Regions from separate parts of the Streptomyces sp. NPDC018964 genome, predicted to be linked through region 1. Evidence: riboswitches for the same ligand, from Rfam matches in the RefSeq annotation. Region 1 holds a riboswitch; each other region holds the start of a gene.

Region 1 (6,230 bases):
AGCCGGTCGATCTGCTCCACCGAGTCCATCCACTTGAAGCAGAACTCGGCCTTCTCCCGGATGGACGGGATGTTCTCCACGGCCGCGAAGGCCGCCGCCCGGTCGTCCGGGTCGGGCAGGTAGGTGTCGAGCAGCGTCAGGTAGAACTGGACGTGCACCGCCTCCTCGAAGAGCTGCCGCGACAGGTACAGCCGCGCCTCCGGGGAGTTGATGTGCTTGTAGAGCGTCAGCACCAGGTTGTTCGCCACGATCGAGTCGCCCGTCGCGAAGAACGCGACCAGCCGGCCGATCAGGTGCTGCTCCTCGGGGCTGAGCTTCGCGAGATCGGCGACGTCCGAGTGGAGGTCGACCTCCTCCACGTGCCAGGTGTTCTTGATGGCGTCCCGGTAGCGCTCGTAGAAGTCGGGGTAGCGCATGGGGCGGAGCGTCAGCTCGAAGCCCGGGTCGAGCAGGTTCTTCGTGGTGCTGGTCATCACTGGCAGGCCTCGCAGGACTCGGGGTTTTCCAGGGAGCAGGCGACGGCCTCGGGGTCGGCCGCCTGCGGGACGGGGACGGTGGTGCGGGCCGCCGCGCGGGCGATCCGGGTCGCCGGGCGGGAGCGCAGGTAGTACGTCGTCTTCAGGCCCTGCTTCCAGGCGTACGCGTACATCGAGGAGAGCTTCCCGATGGTGGGCGTCTCCAGGAACAGGTTGAGCGACTGCGCCTGGTCCAGGAACGGGGTGCGGGCGGCGGCCATGTCGATCAGAGCGCGCTGCGGGATCTCCCAGGCGGTGCGGTACAGGCGCCGCACCTCCTCGGGGATCCAGGCGAAGTCCTGCACCGAGCCGTTGGCCTCGCGCAGCGCCTCACGGGTGCGCGCGTCCCACACGCCGAGCCGCTTCAGGTCGTCCACCAGGTACGAGTTGACCTGGAGGAACTCCCCGGACAGCGTCTCGCGCTTGAACAGGTTGGACACCTGCGGCTCGATGCACTCGTACACGCCCGCGATCGACGCGATGGTGGCGGTGGGCGCGATCGCCAGGAGCAGCGAGTTGCGCATCCCGGTGGCCGCGATCCGCGTCCGCAGCGCCGCCCAGCGCTCCGGCCAGGCGAGGTCCGTGTCGTAGTGGTCGGGGTGCAGCACGCCCCGGGCGGTACGGGTCTTCTCCCAGGCGGGCAGCGGGCCGTTCCGCTCGGCGAGGGCCGCGGAGGTCTCGTACGCGGCGAGCATGATCCGCTCGGCGATCCTCGTGGACAGCGCCTTCGCCTCGGGCGAGTCGAAGGGCAGCCGCAGCCGGAAGAACACGTCCTGGAGGCCCATCGCGCCCAGGCCCACCGGGCGCCAGCGGGCGTTGGAGCGGCCCGCCTGCTCGGTCGGGTAGTAGTTGATGTCCACCACCCGGTCGAGGAAGGTGACGGCCGTGCGGACGGTCTCGTCGAGGCGCTCCCAGTCGATGTCGTCACCGTCCACGAAGGCGCCGAGATTGACCGACCCCAGGTTGCAGACCGCGGTCTCCCCGTCGTCGGTGACCTCGAGGATCTCCGTGCACAGGTTGGAGGAGTGGACGACGTGGCCCGGCGTGGCCGTCTGGTTCGCCGTGCGGTTGGCGGCGTCCTTGAAGGTCATCCAGCCGTTGCCGGTCTGCGCGAGGGTGCGCATCATGCGGCCGTACAGCTCGCGGGCCGGGAGGGTCTTCCTCGCCAGGCCCTTCGCCTCGGCGGCCCGGTACGCCGCGTCGAACTCCTCGCCCCACAGGTCGACCAGCTCCGGCACGTCCGCCGGGGAGAACAGCGACCAGGACGCGTCGGCGTTCACCCGGCGCATGAACTCGTCGGGCACCCAGTGCGCGAGGTTCAGGTTGTGCGTGCGGCGGGCGTCCTCGCCGGTGTTGTCGCGCAGCTCCAGGAACTCCTCGATGTCGGAGTGCCAGGTCTCCAGGTAGACCGCCGCCGCGCCCTTGCGCCGGCCGCCCTGGTTCACGGCGGCGACCGAGGCGTCCAGCGTCTTCAGGAACGGGACGATGCCGTTGGAGTGCCCGTTGGTGCCGCGGATCAGCGAACCCCGGGCGCGGATGCGGGAGTACGACAGGCCGATGCCGCCGGCGTGCTTGGAGAGGCGGGCGACCTGGTGGTAGCGGTCGTAGATGGAGTCCAGCTCGTCCTTGGGGGAGTCCAGGAGGTAGCAGGACGACATCTGCGGGTGGCGCGTGCCGGAGTTGAACAGGGTGGGGGAGGAGGGCAGGTAGTCCAGGCGGCTCATCAGCCCGTACAGCGCGGCGACCTCGTCCACCGAGCGCGTGCTGTCGTCCTCGGCGAGGCCGGCGGCGACCCGCAGCAGGAAGTGCTGGGGCGTCTCGACGACCTTGCGGGTGAGCGGGTGCCGCAGCAGGTAGCGGCTGTGCAGGGTGCGCAGGCCGAAGTAGCCGAAGCGGTCGTCGGCGCCGGTGTCGATCAGCGCGTCGAGCCGGTCCGCGTGCAGGCGGACGAACGCGGCGGTCCGGTCGGCGATCAGGCCCTCGCGGTGTCCGGTCGCGACGGCCCCGGTGAACGAGGTGACGCCCTGCGAGGCGGCCTCGGCGCGGATGCCGAGGGTCAGCAGCCGGGCGGCGAGCCGGGAGTAGGCCGGGTCCTCGGAGATGAGCCCGGCCGCCGCCTCGGTGGCCAGCTCCCGCAGCTCCGCCTCGTCGGCGGCGGCGGACCGGCCGCGCAGCGCGGCGGCGGCGACCCGGCCGGGGTCGGCGTCGGGCAGGTCGGCGGTCAGCTCGGTCAGGGTCCGCAGCAGCGCGGCACCGGGGCCACCGCTCTCCTCGGTCACGTCGATCGCTGAGGCCGGATCGGCTGGCGCGATGGTCACGTGGGGCTCTCCCTCGCTCGGCACGGGGCCTCGAAGAGCGCAGGGGGCAGCACACGAACGCACGCGGCGTCGCGTCCACCGGCCCATTCCACGAGGCCCGGACGTCCACGCACCCGACCGGACGGCCGGGTGCGCTGTCGGCAGGTCCTCGGACTGACGCCCAGGCACACGCGTACGCGGGCATGGGTACACCGTTGCGGGACAGTTCCGGATTCACACCGGATTCCCCTGCGGCGACAGCGAGCATGAGCATACATCTTGTGCCGGGTGCCGCCACCAACCCCATATGTTGTGTCGCGGCGGTGTCAGAGCGTCAGCTCGTAGGTGAGCAGGGTGATGTCGTCCAGCTCCGGCAGGGGGTTCCAGTCGCGCTCCGGGCTGCGGGTGAAACCGAGCCGCTCGTAGATGCGGTGGGCGGCACGCATGGTGCGCTGGGTCGACAGCACGACCCGCACGCAGCCCTCGACGGCCCGCGCCCGGTCGACGCAGGCCCGCACCAATGCCTCCCCGGCGCCTCTGCCCCGGCCCGCGCGGGCGACCGCGAGCATCCGGATCTCCGCCTCGCCCGGCCCCGCTATGTCGGCCATCGGACCGGGGCCCGGCACGAAGGTCACTCCGCCCAGCACCGTCCCGTCCGCCACGGCGACCAGCACCTCGGCGGCGGCCGCCCGCTTCCCCACGTCCCGCAGCTCATCCAGGTACGCGTCGCTCTCCCCGAAGTCGAGCAGCCCGTCCAGCAGATAGGCCTGTGCGGTGATCTCACCGAGTTCCGCGTGCTCGCCGGGCTCCACCGGCCGGATGACGATGTCCATGGGGGGAGTGTGCCGGACGGGTACGACAACGGGCCGCCGGATTTCTCCGACGGCCCGTCGCTCACGGTACGTACGGCGTCAGTGCGCGCTGCCCGCCGTGGCCGGCGGGAGCTCCACCTGGACACCGGGGTCGCCCGCGTCCGCCGTGTAGTCCTGCGGCCTGGTCTCGTCGATGCCCTCGGGCGCCTTGAGCGCCCTCATGACGAAGGTCAGGACGACCGTGACCAGGACGTTGAGCACGAACGCGGTGAGGCCGATGTAACCGATCTCGCCGATGCCCGGGATCTCCTTCGACGACCCGCCGAAGTGCTTCTGCGTCGGCGAGGCCACCCCGTACGCGGCGACCGTGCCGTAGACCATGCCGACCGCCCAGCCGCCGATCAGCGCCCAGCGGTGGAACCAGCGGGTGAACAGGCCGCCCACCAGCGCCGGGAAGGTCTGCAGGATCCAGATGCCGCCGAGCAGCTGGAAGTTGATCGCGACGGTCTTGTCCATGGTCAGGACGAAGGCCAGCGCGCCCACCTTCACCAGCAGGGACACCAGCTTGGAGACCTGGGTCTCCTGCTTCGGCGTCGCGTCCGGCTTGATGAAGTCCTTGTAGATGTTGCGGGTGAACAGGTTCGCCGCCGCGATCGACATGATCGCCGCAGGCACCAGCGCGCCGATGCCGATCGCCGCGAACGCCACGCCCGCGAACCAGTCCGGGAACATGTTCTCGAACAGCTGCGGGATGGCCAGCTGGCCGTTGCTGACCTTGACCCCGGCCGCGATCGCCATGAAGCCGAGCAGCGCCAGCAGGCCCAGCATCAGGGAGTACAGCGGCAGGATCGTGGTGTTGCGGCGGATCACCTCACGGCTGCGCGAGGAGAGCGTCGCCGTGATCGAGTGCGGGTACATGAACAGCGCGAGCGCCGAGCCCAGCGCCAGCGTGGCGTACGTCCACTGGCCCGCCTCGCCCGGTACCGTCGCGCCGCGCGGCGCGCCCGTGGCCGGGTTGGTCTGGGCGAACGCCTCGTTCGCCGAGGCGAAGATCTCGTCGAAGCCGCCCAGCTTGATCGGGATGTAGATGATCGCCACGGCGATCACGATGTAGATCAGTGTGTCCTTGACGAACGCGATCAGCGCGGGGGCCCGCAGACCCGACGAGTACGTGTACGCCGCCAGCACACCGAAGGCGATCAGCAGCGGCAGGTCCTTGACGAACCAGTTGGTGTCCTCGCCGCCGCCGACGCCCATCACGTCCAGCACGGCCTGGATGCCGACCAGCTGGAGCGCGATGTACGGCATCGTGGCCAGGATGCCGGTGACCGCGACGGCCAGCGACAGCCCCTTCGAGCCGAACCGGCCGCGCACGAAGTCGGACGTCGTGACGTAGCCGTGCTTGTGCGACACCGACCACAGCCGGGGCAGGAAGGTGAAGATCAGCGGGTACACCAGGATCGTGTACGGCACCGCGAAGAAGCCGGCCGCGCCCGCCGCGTAGATCGCCGCCGGTACGGCCACGAACGTGTACGCGGTGTACAGGTCGCCGCCGAGCAGGAACCAGGTGACCCAGGTGCCGAAGGACCGGCCGCCCAGGCCCCACTCGTCGAGGCTGTGCTCGTTCTCGGCCTTGCGCCAGCGCGCGGCCATGAAGCCCATCGCCGTGACCAGCAGGAAGAAGAAGATGAAGACGGCGAGTGCCACGCCGTTCACGCCGTCGTTCACTGCGACGCACCGCCCTTCGCGGCCGAGCGGGCGCGCTGGTCACGCTGCCAGAGCTTGTACGCGATCATCGTCAGGGCGGTGGAGACCAGCACCCACAGCATCTGGTACCAGTAGAAGAACGGGATGCCGATGAACGTCGGGTCGGTCTTCGCGTAGGACCCGACCCACAGCATGGCCACGAACGGTGCGACGAGACAGAGGGCGATGACGACGCGCACGGGCGTCACCACCGGCCCTTCTGCGGTTTCTGGGGCTTGTGACATCAGACGGCTCCGTCCCCTCACTGATCACCTGCGGTAATGCGCAGGAAATCTAGGTCAGGGTGTGGCGCAGCCGTAACCCCTCGTCCGCATAGCGGTACCCAGGCGCCGCTCAACCGAGAGGAAACAGCAACGAAACCGCTGCCGACCGCCCGCTTCGCGGGGTTTCGCGGCCCGGTCGAGGACGCGCCGAGGCTCCGCCGAAGGCGCGCCGCGGGGACGGTCCGGGCTCAGTCCTGGGGGCGCTTCAGCCGCGCGACGAACTTGTACCGGTCGCCCCGGTACACCGACCGCACCCACTCCACCGGCTGTCCGTCCCGGTCCAGCGAGTGCCGGGAGAGCATCAGCATCGGCAGGCCGACGTCGGTGCCGAGCAGGCCGGCCTCGCGCGGGGTGGCCAGGGACGTCTCGATCGTCTCCTCGGCCTCCGCCAGACGGACGTCGTACACCTCGGCGAGGGCGGTGTAGAGGGACGTGTACTTCGTCAGGCTGCGGCGCAGCGCGGGGAAGCGCTTGGCGCTCAGGTGGGTGGTCTCGATGGCCATCGGCTCGCCGTTGGCCATGCGCAGCCGCTCGATGCGCAGCACCCGCCCGCCGGCCGCGATGTCGAGCAGCCCG
Region 2 (6,230 bases), on a different contig from region 1:
CCGGCGGCTCGCCCCACGCCTCCCGCATCCCCTCCCGCAGCTCCGGTTCGAGCTTCTCGAACCAGGCCCGGTAGTCCGCCAGCGGCACCCGCGCGGGCGCGGCGGCCAGCTGCTCCTCGGTCAGCCACTCGACGTCGTGGCCGCCGGCCTCGATGAGCCGGTGGATCAACTCGTCGCCGTTGTCGGGGTATTCGGTGAGGGAGTACCCGGCGTCCCGCAGCGCGTCCAGCACCCGTACCGCCGAGGCCGGGGTGTCGAGCCCCACCGCGTTGCCGACGCGCGAGTGCTTCGTCGGGTACGCGGTGAAGACCAGCGCCAGCTTCTTCTCGCCGTTCGGCTTGTGCCGCAGCCGGGCGTGCCGTACGGCGATCCCGGCCACCCGCGCGGCCCGCTCAGGGTCGGCGACGTACACCGGGACGTCGTCGGGGCCCTGCTCCTTGAAGGAGAACGGGACGGTGACGATCCGGCCGTCGAACTCGGGGATGGCGACCTGCATCGCCGCGTCCATGGGGGACAGGGCGGCGTCGGACTCCTCCCACGCGGCGCGCGACGACGTCAGGCAGAGCCCTTGCAGCACCGGCACGTTCAGGTCGGCGAGCGCCCCGATGTCCCAGGCCTCCTCGTCACCGCCCGCCGACGCCTGCGAGGCGTGCGTGCCGCCCGCCGCCAGCACGGTGGCGACGAGGGTGTCGGCCTTCGCCAGCAGCTCGTACAGTTCCGGTTCGGCGCCGCGCAGCGAACCGCAGTAGACGGGGAGGGCGTTGGCGCCCCGCGCCTCGATCGCGTCGCACAGCGTGTCCACGAAGGCGGTGTTGCCGCTCAGTTCGTGCGCCCGGTAGAAGAGCACGCCGACCGTCGGGCGGCCGTCCGCGAGGTCCCGGGAGCCGTGGACGCCGTACTCCGGCATCGCGCGCGGCGGTTCGAACCCCTCGCCGGTCAGCAGCACGGTGTCCGACAGGAACCGGGCCAGCTCGGTGAGGTTCTCCGGGCCGCCCTCGACGAGGTACCGCAGTGCCTCCGCGACCACGCCGGCCGGCACCGTCGACTCGGCCATGAGTTCGGCGTCCGGCACGCTCTCCCCGCCGAGCAGCACGGTCGGGATCCCGGACGCCTTCAGCGCCGCGAGCCCGTCCTCCCAGGCGCGCTTGCCGCCCAGCAGCCGTACGACGGCGAGGTCCGCCCCGTCCAGCAGCGCGGGCAGCTCGTCCGCGACGTCCACGCGGGTCGGGTTGCCGATCCGGTAGGAGGCGCCGGAGGCACGGGCCGCCAGCAGGTCCGTGTCGGCGGTCGACAACAACAACACAGTGCTCATGCGGGCGCTCCCGGTGGAATGAAGGGCAGTCCTTGCGGCGCGCCGGACTCGATGAGCCGCCACAGCGCGTCCGTGTCCGCGTGCTGTTCGATCAGGTCGCCGAGCCGGTCGAGCTGCTCCTCGCGCAGCGCGGCGAACGAGGTGTCGGGGGCTGGCACGAAGCGGCGGCCCGCGGCGGCGGCCACCTCGCGCAGGAAGGCCCGCCGGAAACCGTCCGACTCCAGTGAGCCGTGCCAGTGCGTGCCCCAGGTCTGTCCGACCCGGCAGCCGTCCAGGAAGGGGGCGCCTCCGAGGACTTCGGCGACCCCGTGATGGATCTCGTACCCCTCGACGGGCTCCCCGAGGGCTTCCCCCGCGGGCCGGGTGAGGGTCTTCTCGCGGGCGAACCGCACCCGTACGGGCAGCACGCCGAGCCCGTCGACCCGCCCCCGCCGGCTCTCGACGTCGTCCTCGATGTGCTCGCCGAGGACCTGGAAGCCGCCGCAGATCCCCAGCACGGGCCGTCCCTCGACGGCCCGCCGCTTCAGCGCGTCCGCCAGCCCGCGCTGCCGCAGCCACTCCAGCGCCCGTACGGTGCCGCGCGTCCCCGGTACGACCACGAGGTCGGCGTCGGCCAGTTCCTCGGGACGGTCCACGAACCGCACCACGACGCCCGGTTCGGCGGCGAGCGCGTCCACGTCGGTGAAGTTGGACATCAGCGGCACCGCGCACACCGCGACCCGCAGCACGTCCTCGCCGACCGGCGCGGCGACCACGGACTCCCGCACGGTGCCGCGCAGCGACACCCTCCCCCGCTCTCGGCTTCGCTCGAGCGGGGGGACCCCCATCCCGTCCTCCTCGTCGATGCCGAGCCCGTGCCGGAAGGGCAGCACGCCGTACGTCCGCCGCCCGGTCAGACCGCGCAGCATGTCCAGGCCCGGTTCCAGGAGCGAGACGTCGCCCCGGAACTTGTTCACCAGGAACCCGGCGACCAGCCGCTGGTCCTCGGGGGAGAGCAGCGCGACGGTGCCGAAGAAGGACGCGAAGACGCCGCCCCGGTCGATGTCGCCCACCACGAGGACCGGAAGCCCCGCACCCCGGGCGATCCCCATGTTCACGATGTCGGTGCGCCGCAGGTTGATCTCGGCCGGGCTGCCGGCTCCCTCACAGATCACCGCGTCATACGTGCCCCGCAACCGCTCCAGACAGTCCAGCACGGTGCCGAGGAGTCGCTGCTGCCGTCCGCCGTGGTACCCGCGGGCGCTCATCTCCCCGACCGGCTTGCCCAGCAGCACCACCTGGCTGGACCGTTCGCCGCCCGGCTTGAGCAGCACCGGGTTCATCAGCGCGGTCGGCTCGACGCGGCAGGCCTGGGCCTGCATGGCCTGCGCCCGCCCGATCTCGGCGCCCTCCCGGGTCACGAACGAGTTCAGCGACATGTTCTGCGCCTTGAACGGCGCGACCTTCACACCCTGCCGCACCAGCCACCGGCAGATCCCGGCGGTCACCACGCTCTTGCCGGCGTCCGAGGTGGTCCCGGCGACCAGCAGCCCCCCACCGCTCACGATGCACGTCCCTTCATGACGCTCCGCGCGAGGACGCCGGCGCCGAGCGCGAGCCAGCCGACCCGCCGCGAGAGCCGTACCGCCCGGTCGATGTCGGACACGGCGACCGCACGTCCGCCGCCGTTGAGTACGGGCCGGTGCTCGACCCGCCCGCCGTAGGAGAGGGTCCCGCCGAGGCGTACGCCGAGCGCGCCCGCGAAGGACGCCTCGACGGGCCCGGCGTTGGGGCTGGGGTGCTTCGCCGCGTCCGCGCGCCACGCCCGTACGGCCCCGCGCGGGTCCGGTCCCGCGAGCGCGGCGAGTACGGCGGTCAGCCGCGCCCCCGGCCAGCCGGCGACGTCGTCGAGGCGGGCGGAGGCCCAGCCGTAGCGGAGGTGGCGGGGGGACTTGTGGCCGACCATCGCGTCGAGGGTGTTGACGGCCCGGAACCCGAGGAGGCCCGGCACCCCGGCGACGGCACCCCACACCAGCGCGCCCACCACGGCGTCGGAGGTGTTCTCGGCGACGGACTCGACCACCGCGCGGGCGATCCCGTCGGCGTCCAGCGCCTGCGGGTCCCGGCCGCACAGGTGCGGCAGCCGGGCCCGGGCCGCCTCGACGTCCCCGGCCTCCAGCGCCCGCCCGACGGCGCGGGCCTCCCGGGCCAGCGAGGTGCCGCCGACGACGGCCCAGGTGGCGACGGCGGTCAGGGCCGTGGAGGCGGCGGGGGAGGAGCGTACGCAGCGGGCGGCGAGGGCGCCCAGCGCGACGGTCCCGCCGACGCACACGGCGGTGTGCACCGCGCCCCGGCCCCGGTCGTCCCGCCACAGCACCCGTTCCACGGCGGCCGCGGCCCGCCCGAAAGCGGCGACCGGATGCCCTCGGCGGGGATCGCCGAACAGCAGGTCGCCGAGGAGGCCGGCGGCGGCGCCGTACGCGAACACGCGATCGGCACCCATGGGTCAGCCGGCCGAGGATCCGGAGGGGAAGGCCCCGGGAAGGGGCGGAGCGTCGCTGATCGACCTCGGCAGGCAGCCGCGCATGGCGTTATGTCCTCACTCAGGGTGTCCACGCCCTGGTTCGACGAGACCGGCGGTGAGAGTTCCTGGCTCCCGGGGTGTCTACCCCGGTGACAGTGGCGGGACCGCGCCGGAATCGCACCGGCTTCCTCTCCTGCCGCCGTAGTGGCTGAGGCAGTCCACCACGGCCCCGGAAGGGCCGTCAACTTGCCGTTGACCTGCGAGGCTGAAGTGTGCTCAGGCCCACAGAGGGGCCCCGGTGGGTGAACCGCGGGTGGACGCGCGCATACGCGAGCGGGCGGTGCGGGGGCCGGGGCTCCCGCACCGCCCGCCGGACGGAGACGATCGGTGATCAGGCCGTGATCAGGCCATGATCAGGTAGATCCCGTATCCCACCGCCGCCGCGCACGCCGCGAAGCAGGCGTAGGCGCCGGTGACCGCCAGGGCCGCGGACTGGCCCTGCGCGGCGGCCCGCTCGCGGCGGGACAGGCCGTTGATGCCGAGGGTGAACAGACCCACCAGGGCCACGGTGACCACGAGGCTGACGCCGAAGACGGAACCGAGGGCCGCCCAGTCGATCTTCATGGTGTTCCTTTTCCTTCGTACCGGGGCGCGGTCAGACGGCGGTCGCGGCCGGTGGGGCCGTCGGGGTCGTCGGGTCGGTGGGGGCCGGGGCCGGGATGGTGGCCGAGAGGTTCTCGGTCACGGCGCCCGCCGGGGGCGGGGTGACGGCGGCCATGGCCGTGGTCACCACACCGGCCGGCTCCTGGTCGGCCCCGTCGTGGTCGTTGACGTTGGTGTGGTCGACGACCTCGCGCCGGGAGATCTTCCAGATCGCGGCGCTGGAGGCGATCAGGAAGACGGCCACGAGGGCGGTGCCCAGGTCGCCGAAGCCGCAGACCCACTCGGCGAGCGCCGCGACCAGGGCCGCGGCCGGCAGGGTCAGGCCCCAGGCGACGAACATCCGGGTGGCCGTCGACCAGCGGACGACACCGCCCTTGCGGCCCAGGCCGGCGCCCATCACGGAACCGGAAACGGAATGCGTGGTGGAGAGGGAGAAGCCGAGGTGCGAGGAGGCCAGGATGACCGTCGCGGCGCTGGTCTGGGCGGCGAAGCCCTGCTGCGGCTGGAGGTCGGTCAGGCCCTTGCCCATGGTGCGGATGATGCGCCAGCCGCCGAGGTAGGTGCCCATCGCGATGGCGGCGCCCGCGGAGAGGATGACCCACAGCGGCGGGTCGGAGTCGGGGGCGACGGCGCCGCCGGCGACCAGGGCGAGGGTGATGATGCCCATCGTCTTCTGGGCGTCGTTGGTGCCGTGGGCCAGGGAGACCAGGCCGGCGGAGGCGATCTGTCCGGCGCGGTAGCCCTTCGCGGAGGCGTTGGCCTCGGTCTTCCGGCCCAGGCGGTAGGTCAGCCGGGTGGCGAACATCGCGGCGATTCCGGCCACCAGCGGGGCGGCGATCGCGGGGATCAGGACCTTGGTGACGAGGACGTCGCCGTGCACCGCGCCGATGCCGGCGGAGGCGACGGTGGCGCCGATCAGACCGCCCATGAGGGCGTGCGAGGAGCTGGACGGCAGACCGACCAGCCAGGTCAGGAGGTTCCAGAGGATCGCGCCGACCAACGCGGCGAAGATGACCTCGGGACGGATGCCGGACTCGTCGACGAGTCCTTTGGAGATCGTGTTGGCGACCTCCACCGACAGGAAGGCGCCCACAAGGTTCAGCACGGCGGACATGGCCACCGCGACCTTGGGCTTGAGTGCACCGGTCGAAATGGTCGTCGCCATCGCGTTCGCGGTGTCGTGGAAACCGTTCGTGAAATCGAACGCGAGTGCGGTCACCACCACAATCGCGAGGATCAGCGAGAAGCTTTCCATTTACCCAGGCATTCGTTCGAGGTCATTGACTGGTCGAACGTAGGTAACCAGGGTGAACGGAAGATGAACTGGAACGGGCATCGCGGTGACCGTAAGAGGGGGCTGGCGCTCCGCCGGATGGCGCAGCCGCCGCCGTGTCCGCCGTGCCGTACGAAAGGCCCCGCGGCGCGGGCCTTCAGGCGCCCCGGGCGAACCTTTTCAGCCGGTCGGGTGAGCCGTTGAGGGGATCCTGGTCACCCGGAAGCGCGCCGCCGCCGTTGGCGTGTTGCCGGAGGGTCCACGTCGACCGGCCGGTGGGCGGCGGGCCGGGGTCCGACGCGCCGTACCGGGCGAGCCACGGGGCGTGGTCGGCGGCGAAGGCGCGGCTGTTCCCGGTGCGGGTGTTCCGCCGGTGGGCGGTCGTGCGGATCGCCGGGCGGCGGACGCGGAGGCGGGGCGACGACGTGTGATCGCGGGCCGTGTCTCCCCCGGAGCGGCGACGTGGCGCACGAGAGGCC
Region 3 (6,230 bases), on a different contig from region 1:
GTCCGGCGAGCAGGGAGCCGCGGGCGCCCTGGATGAGGGTGCCGAGGCTGGCGGTGTGGGCGGGCAGGCCGAGGCCGAGGAAGGACAGGGCCGACTCGTGCCACATGGCGTGCGGCACCATGAGGACGGCGGCGAGACCGGCCTGGGGCAGCACACCGGGCAGCAGGTGCCGGACGACGACCCGCCACCGGGAGGCGCCGCCGGAGACGGCCGCGTCGATGTACGGGCGGGAGCGCAGCGAGAGGACCTCGGCGCGGACGATGCGGGCGGTGGACAGCCAGTGGGTGAGGCCGACGGAGACCACCACCGGCCAGACGCCCGGCCGGAACATGGCGACGATGAAGACGCCGAGCAGCAGGTGCGGTACGGAGGAGAAGGTGTCGACCAGGCGCATGACCGCGCGGTCGGTCCAGCCGCCGAGCGCGCCGGCGGCGGCGCCGACGGCGGTGCCGATCACGGTGGCGGTGAGCGCGGCCACCACGCCCACGAGCAGGGAGACCCGGAGCCCGTACACGCAGCGCAGCAGCAGGTCGCGGCCCACGTCGTCGGTGCCGAAGGGGTGGGACCAGGACGGTGGCAGGAGTTTGGCGGCGAGGTCGACGGCCTGCTGGTCGAGCCGGACCAGCGGGGGGACGAGGAGCACCGCGAGGACGGTCACGGCGACGAGTCCGGCGGAGACGTACAGCCGCAGGGTGTGGGTGGAACGGCGGGCGGTGCCGTGTTCCCGCCACACCGTCTTCGTCACGGTGGTGGTGTCAGCGGCCATGGGGGTTGCCTCCATGGGGGTCACGTCCATGGGTGGCACGTCCATGGGAGTCACATCTCATTCAGCTTCACCCTCGGGTCGATCAGTCCGTAGAGCAGGTCGGCGAGGAGGTTCCCGGCGAGGACGGCGGCGGTGGCGAGGGTGGTCAGCGCGGCGAGGAGCGGGAAGTCCACGGAGGTGGCCGCCTCCACGGTGGCCGCGGCGATGCCCGGCCAGCTGAACACCGTCTCCACCAGCAGGGCGCCGGTGATGAGTTCGGGGACGCGGGAGCCGATCAGGGTGAGGACGGGCAGCAGTCCGGAGCGCAGGGCGTGGCCGAGCAGGACGGTGCGTTCGCTCAGGCCGCGGGCGCGGGCGCCGCGCACGGGGTCCTCCGCGAGGGCGTCGCCGACGCCCTGTCGGACGTAGAGGGTGAACCAGGGCAGCTGGGAGACGGCGAGGACGCCGGCGGGCAGCACCAGGTGGCTCGTGACCTGGCCGAAGGTGACCTGTTCGCTTCCGGTGTCGGTGAGGCCGCCGGCCGGGAGGACGTCCAGCTCGAGGGCGAACAGCCAGACGGCGAGCAGGGCGATCCAGAAGACCGGGGCGGCCTCCAGGGCGTACGCGAGGGAGGTGACCGTACGGTCGAGGAGCGAGCCGGGGCGGCGGGCGGCGAGCACGCCGAGCACGGTGCCGAGCAGCACGGCGACGGCGAACGCGACGGCGCACAGCAGGGCCGACCAGACCAGGCGTTCGCCGATGACCTCGGCGACGGGCTGGCGCATGACGGTGGACTGGCCGAGGTCGCCGCCGAACGCGGAGGTCAGCCAGTCCCACCAGCGGGCGGTGAACGGCCGGTCCACGCCGAGGTTCTCGCGCAGCCGGTCCAGGGTCTCCTGGTCGGCGCCTAGCGCGGCGGTACCGGCGTACGCCTTGACGGGGTCGAAGGGGGAGGCGGCGGCGACGGCGAACACGCCGAAGGTGACGACCAGCAGCACGGGCACGGCGAACAGGGCCCGCCGTGCCGTGAGCCGGGTCATCTCTCCCCAGGGGAGGGTGGTCATGCGGCGGGCTGCCAGTCCTCGACGTTCCACCAGGGGCCGCTGGCGAAGCCGTGCTCGTGGGGTTCGGTCTGGGTGGTGAGGTCCTTCCAGCGGTCGGCGAGGACGTACATGTGGTCGATGTGGGTGAGGAAGGTGTAGCCGGGGTTCTTCACCAGTTCGCGCTGGAGGGTGTCGTAGGCGGCCTCGCGGTCCTTCGGGTCCTGGCCGCGGCGGCCGGTGTCGAGGGCCTCGTCGACGGCCGGGTTGTCGTAGAGGGCCATGTTGTTGAAGCCGTCGCCGGCGAGGGAGGAGTGCAGGAGCGTGTAGAGGCCGAAGTCGGGGTCGCCGGTGCTGCCGAAGCCGGCGAGGACGGCGTCGTGCTTCATCCGGGGTTCGATGACCTCCCAGGTGGCGCTCTCCACCTTGACGTCGATGCCGGCCTTCTTGGCGTCGGAGGCGTAGGCGAGGGCGTGGTCCTGGCGGACCTTGTCGCCGGAGGGGTAGTAGAGGGTGAAGCGGGCGGGGCGGCCGTCCTTGGCGCGGATGCCGTCCTTTCCGGTCTTCCAGCCGGCCTCGTCGAGGATGCCCTTGGCCTTGCCGAGGTCCTGGGGGCGTTCGACGTCCTCGGCGAACCAGGGGTCGTCGACGGGCAGCGGACCGTAGGCGGGGCGGCCGGCGCCGTCGAGGATCTTGTCGACCATGGTCTCGCGGTCCACGGCGAGGTCCAGGGCGCGGCGGATCGCGGTGTCGCCGGCGACGGGGTTGCCGGTGGGGAGGGTGACGGCGCGGAAGTCGTACGACGTCGCCTTGTACGTCTTCTTCCCGTCGTCGTCCTTGAAGGTGGCGGCCAGGTTGGGCGGGAGGGTCGCGCCGTCGAGGTCGCCGGAGCGCAGCCGGGTGGCGCGGACGTCGTCGTCGGCGATGATCGCCATGGTGAGCTTTTTCACCTTCGGGGCGCCGCCCCAGTAGTCCGGATTGGCCTTGAAGGTGAGCTTCTCGCCCTTGCTCCAGCCGGTGAGGACGTACGGTCCGGTGCCGACCGGCTTGGTGTTGAACGGGCCGGTGTTGGGGTCCTGCTCGCCCGCTATGTGCTCGGGGACGATGGGCAGCACGGTGCGGGCGGCGAAGGCCGCGTAGGGGTAGTCGAGGGTGAAGACGACCTTGTCGTCGCCGTCGGCCCGGACGTCCTTGACGGCGTCCAGTTCGCTCTTGGCGGTGTTGTTGGTCTTCTCGTCCAGCACGGTGTCGTACGTGAAGACCACGTCGTCGGCGGTGAGCGGCTCGCCGTCGCTGAACTTCACGCCGTCGCGCAGGGTGTAGGTGTAGGTGCGGCCGCCGTCGGTGATCTCGGGGAGCGCCTTCGCCAGGGCCGGCTTCAGCCTCATGTCGGCGTCGCGGGCGAGGAGTCCGTCGAAGATCTTGGAGTTGCCGTCCTTGCCGTAGCCGAGCAGCGGGCTGAGGGTGTCCGGTTCGGACGGGACCCCGATCACGACGGAATCCGCGGACGCCCCGCCGTCCGCGCCGCCGTCGCCCGGCGCCGAGCAGGCGGCGACCGCACCGGCCATCGCGAGCGCGGCGGCGGTACCCCGTATTCGTCGGGTCGTCATCGAACCTCACATTCCTTATGCCTGAAAATCGTTGTTGCATATTAATTGCAGCAAGGTACTGCCCAGGACACCGGCCCCTCACTCCCCCGCCCCCGGCAGGGGGTGCCGCTCGTGTCAAGTGCGCAGGTGCGCGCCAGGGCGTGAGCCGCCGGGCGCCGTCCGCGCGCCCCCGGTGGCCGCTTGTCACCGGACCGGAACGGGCACTACTGTCACCACGCCTTGGTGACGGGAAATCGGTGCGATACCGGTGCGGCCCTCGCCACTGTGATCGGGAAGTCCGGCTCCAGTCCTCATGGACGGCCACTGGGTCCCTCGGGACCCGGGAAGGCGGAGCACGGGCGGTGGTACCCGTCAGCCAGGAGACCGGCCAAGGCGCGTCAACCATCCACGAGGTGCTGGAGAGGGTCTGCTGAGCCATGCACATAGCCGAGGGTTTTCTGCCACCGGCGCACGCGGTCGCCTGGGGCGTCGCGTCGGCGCCGTTCGTCGTCCACGGAGCCCGGTCGCTCGTCCGTGAGGTACGGGAACATCCCGAGAGCACCCTGCTGATGGGCGCGTCGGGAGCGTTCACGTTCGTCCTGTCCGCACTGAAACTGCCGTCCGTCACCGGGAGTTGCTCCCACCCCACCGGCACGGGGCTCGGCGCGATCCTGTTCCGGCCGCCGGTCATGGCGGTGCTGGGCACCATCACCCTGCTGTTCCAGGCGCTGCTGCTCGCCCACGGCGGGCTGACCACGCTGGGCGCCAACGTCTTCTCGATGGCGGTCGTCGGCCCCTGGGCCGGGTACGGGGTCTACCGGCTGCTGCGCCGGTACGACGTGCCGCTGATGGTGACGGTGTTCTGCGGCGCGTTCGTCGCCGACCTGTCGACGTACTGCGTGACGAGCGTGCAGCTGGCGCTCGCCTTCCCCGACCCGGGGAGCGGATTCTGGGGCGCGCTGGGCAAGTTCGGCTCCATCTTCGCCGTGACGCAGATCCCGCTCGCGGTGAGCGAGGGGCTGCTGACCGTGCTGGTGATGCGCATGCTGGTGCAGTCGAGCAAGGGCGAGCTGACGCGGCTCGGGGTGCTGGTGACGTCGGCGGCCGGGCGGAAGACGGCGAAGTCGTCCGACTCGGCGGAGGCGGTGGCCCGATGAGCCGCAACGCGAAGATCAACACGCTGCTGCTGGCGCTCGTCGCCGCGCTCGCCGTGCTCCCGCTGGTGTTCGGACTCGGCGACCACAAGGAGGAGCCCTTCGCCGGCGCGGACGCCGAGGCGGAGACGGCGATCACCGAGATCGACCCGGACTACGAGCCGTGGTTCTCACCCCTGTACGAACCGCCGTCCGGGGAGATCGAGTCGGCGCTGTTCGCCCTCCAGGCGGCGATCGGCGCGGGCGTCCTCGCGTACTACTTCGGAGTACGGCGCGGGCGGCGTCAGGGGGAGGCGCGGGCGCTGGAGCGACTGCGGACGGAGACGAACGCGGACACGGACGCGGACGCCGAGGCCGGGGCCGTCTCCGAACGGCGACGGGTCTGACGGCACGTGCTGCCGATCGACGCGGCGGCGCACGGCAGCCGCTGGCGCCACCGCCATCCCGTGGACAAGGCCGTGCTGGGACTGGGCCTCACCGTGCTCGCGATCTCGCTGCCGCCCTGGCCGGGCGCGGCCCTGGTGCTGGTGACGGCGCTCGCGGTGCTGCTCGGCCCGGCAGGGGTGCCGGGCCGGCGGCTGTGGCGGGCGTACCGGGTGCCGCTGGGCTTCTGCGTCACCGGGGCGCTGACGCTGCTGGTGCGGGTGGGCGGACCGGGCGGATTCGTCTCCTGGGCCGAGGACGGGCCGCCGCGCGCCGGTGAGTTGATGCTGCGCACGTCGGCGGCCTCGCTGGGCGTGCTGCTGTTCGCCTTCACCACGCCCATGTCGGATCTGCTGCCGCGCCTGGTGCGGGCCGGGGTGCCGGCCCCGCTCGTGGACGTGGCGCTGGTGACGTACCGGATGAGCTTCCTGCTGCTGGACTCGGTGCGCCGCGTCGGCCAGGCGCAGGCGGCCCGGCTCGGGCACACCAGCCGGGCGGCGACGTGGCGTTCGCTGGGCGGGCTCGGCGCGACCGCGTTCGTCCGGTCCTTCGACCGGGCGGCGCGGCTGCAGACGGGGCTCGCCGGACGCGGCTACGACGGCACCCTGCGCGTGCTGGTGCCCGAGGCCCGCGTCTCCGTCCGGTTCACGGCCGCGAGCGTGGCGCTCCTCGCGGCGCTGGCCGCCCTCACCCTCGTACTGGAAAGGCGACTGCCGTGAGTGAGTCCGTGCTGCTGGCCCTGCGGGGCGCGTCGTTCGCGTACGAGGACGGCCCGCCCGTGCTCGACGGCCTGGACTTCGAGGTGCGCGAGGGGCGCGCGCTGGCGCTCCTGGGACGCAACGGCAGCGGCAAGACGACGCTGATGCGGCTGCTCAGCGGCGGACTGCGCCCAGACAGAGGCGAGTTGACCGTCGAGGGCCGGCCGGTGCGCTACGACCGCAAAGGCCTGACGGCGCTGCGCACCACCGTGCAGCTGGTGGTGCAGGACCCCGACGACCAGTTGTTCGCGGCGTCGGTCGGCCAGGACGTGTCGTTCGGGCCGCTCAACCTCGGCCTGTCCGACACGGAGGTGCGCGCCCGGGTGGCGGAGTCGCTCGCCGCGCTGGACATCACCGCCCTCGCCGACCGTCCCACCCACCTGCTGTCCTACGGGCAGCGCAAGCGGACGGCGATCGCGGGCGCGGTCGCCATGCGGCCCCGCGTGCTGATCCTGGACGAGCCGACGGCGGGCCTCGACCCCGACGGCCAGGAACGCCTGCTCGCCACCCTCGACGGCCTG

What was found. A riboswitch is a leader RNA that binds a small molecule or an ion and turns the genes downstream of it on or off. The one in region 1 is predicted to bind cobalamin.
Region 2: linked by a shared signal. The riboswitch ahead of ACH5AO_RS28045 (cobalamin biosynthesis protein) and the one ahead of ACH5AO_RS12810 (ribonucleoside-diphosphate reductase subunit alpha) in region 1 are both predicted to bind cobalamin.
Region 3: linked by a shared signal. The riboswitch ahead of ACH5AO_RS10140 (energy-coupling factor ABC transporter permease) and the one ahead of ACH5AO_RS12810 (ribonucleoside-diphosphate reductase subunit alpha) in region 1 are both predicted to bind cobalamin.

The regions. Positions count from the first base shown of each region.
Region 1 covers NZ_JBIRYZ010000006.1:230,406-236,635, reverse strand. Annotated here, with positions in the region: gene ACH5AO_RS12815 (ribonucleotide-diphosphate reductase subunit beta) at 1-473, opposite strand, end outside; gene ACH5AO_RS12810 (ribonucleoside-diphosphate reductase subunit alpha) at 473-2,833, opposite strand; cobalamin riboswitch at 2,955-3,126, opposite strand; gene ACH5AO_RS12805 (GNAT family N-acetyltransferase) at 3,139-3,645, opposite strand; gene mctP (monocarboxylate uptake permease MctP) at 3,724-5,352, opposite strand; gene ACH5AO_RS12795 (DUF3311 domain-containing protein) at 5,349-5,615, opposite strand; gene ACH5AO_RS12790 (GntR family transcriptional regulator) at 5,843-6,230, opposite strand, start outside.
Region 2 covers NZ_JBIRYZ010000021.1:58,410-64,639, reverse strand. Annotated here, with positions in the region: gene cobN (cobaltochelatase subunit CobN) at 1-1,312, opposite strand, end outside; gene ACH5AO_RS28050 (cobyric acid synthase) at 1,309-2,856, opposite strand; gene ACH5AO_RS28045 (cobalamin biosynthesis protein) at 2,853-3,794, opposite strand; cobalamin riboswitch at 3,915-4,053, opposite strand; gene ACH5AO_RS28040 (hypothetical protein) at 4,218-4,439, opposite strand; gene ACH5AO_RS28035 (anion permease) at 4,471-5,733, opposite strand.
Region 3 covers NZ_JBIRYZ010000005.1:62,316-68,545, forward strand. Annotated here, with positions in the region: gene ACH5AO_RS10125 (ABC transporter permease) at 1-766, opposite strand, end outside; gene ACH5AO_RS10130 (ABC transporter permease) at 817-1,785, opposite strand; gene ACH5AO_RS10135 (ABC transporter substrate-binding protein) at 1,806-3,395, opposite strand; cobalamin riboswitch at 3,599-3,782, shown strand; gene ACH5AO_RS10140 (energy-coupling factor ABC transporter permease) at 3,812-4,531, shown strand; gene ACH5AO_RS10145 (energy-coupling factor ABC transporter substrate-binding protein) at 4,528-4,914, shown strand; gene cbiQ (cobalt ECF transporter T component CbiQ) at 4,921-5,670, shown strand; gene ACH5AO_RS10155 (energy-coupling factor ABC transporter ATP-binding protein) at 5,667-6,230, shown strand, end outside.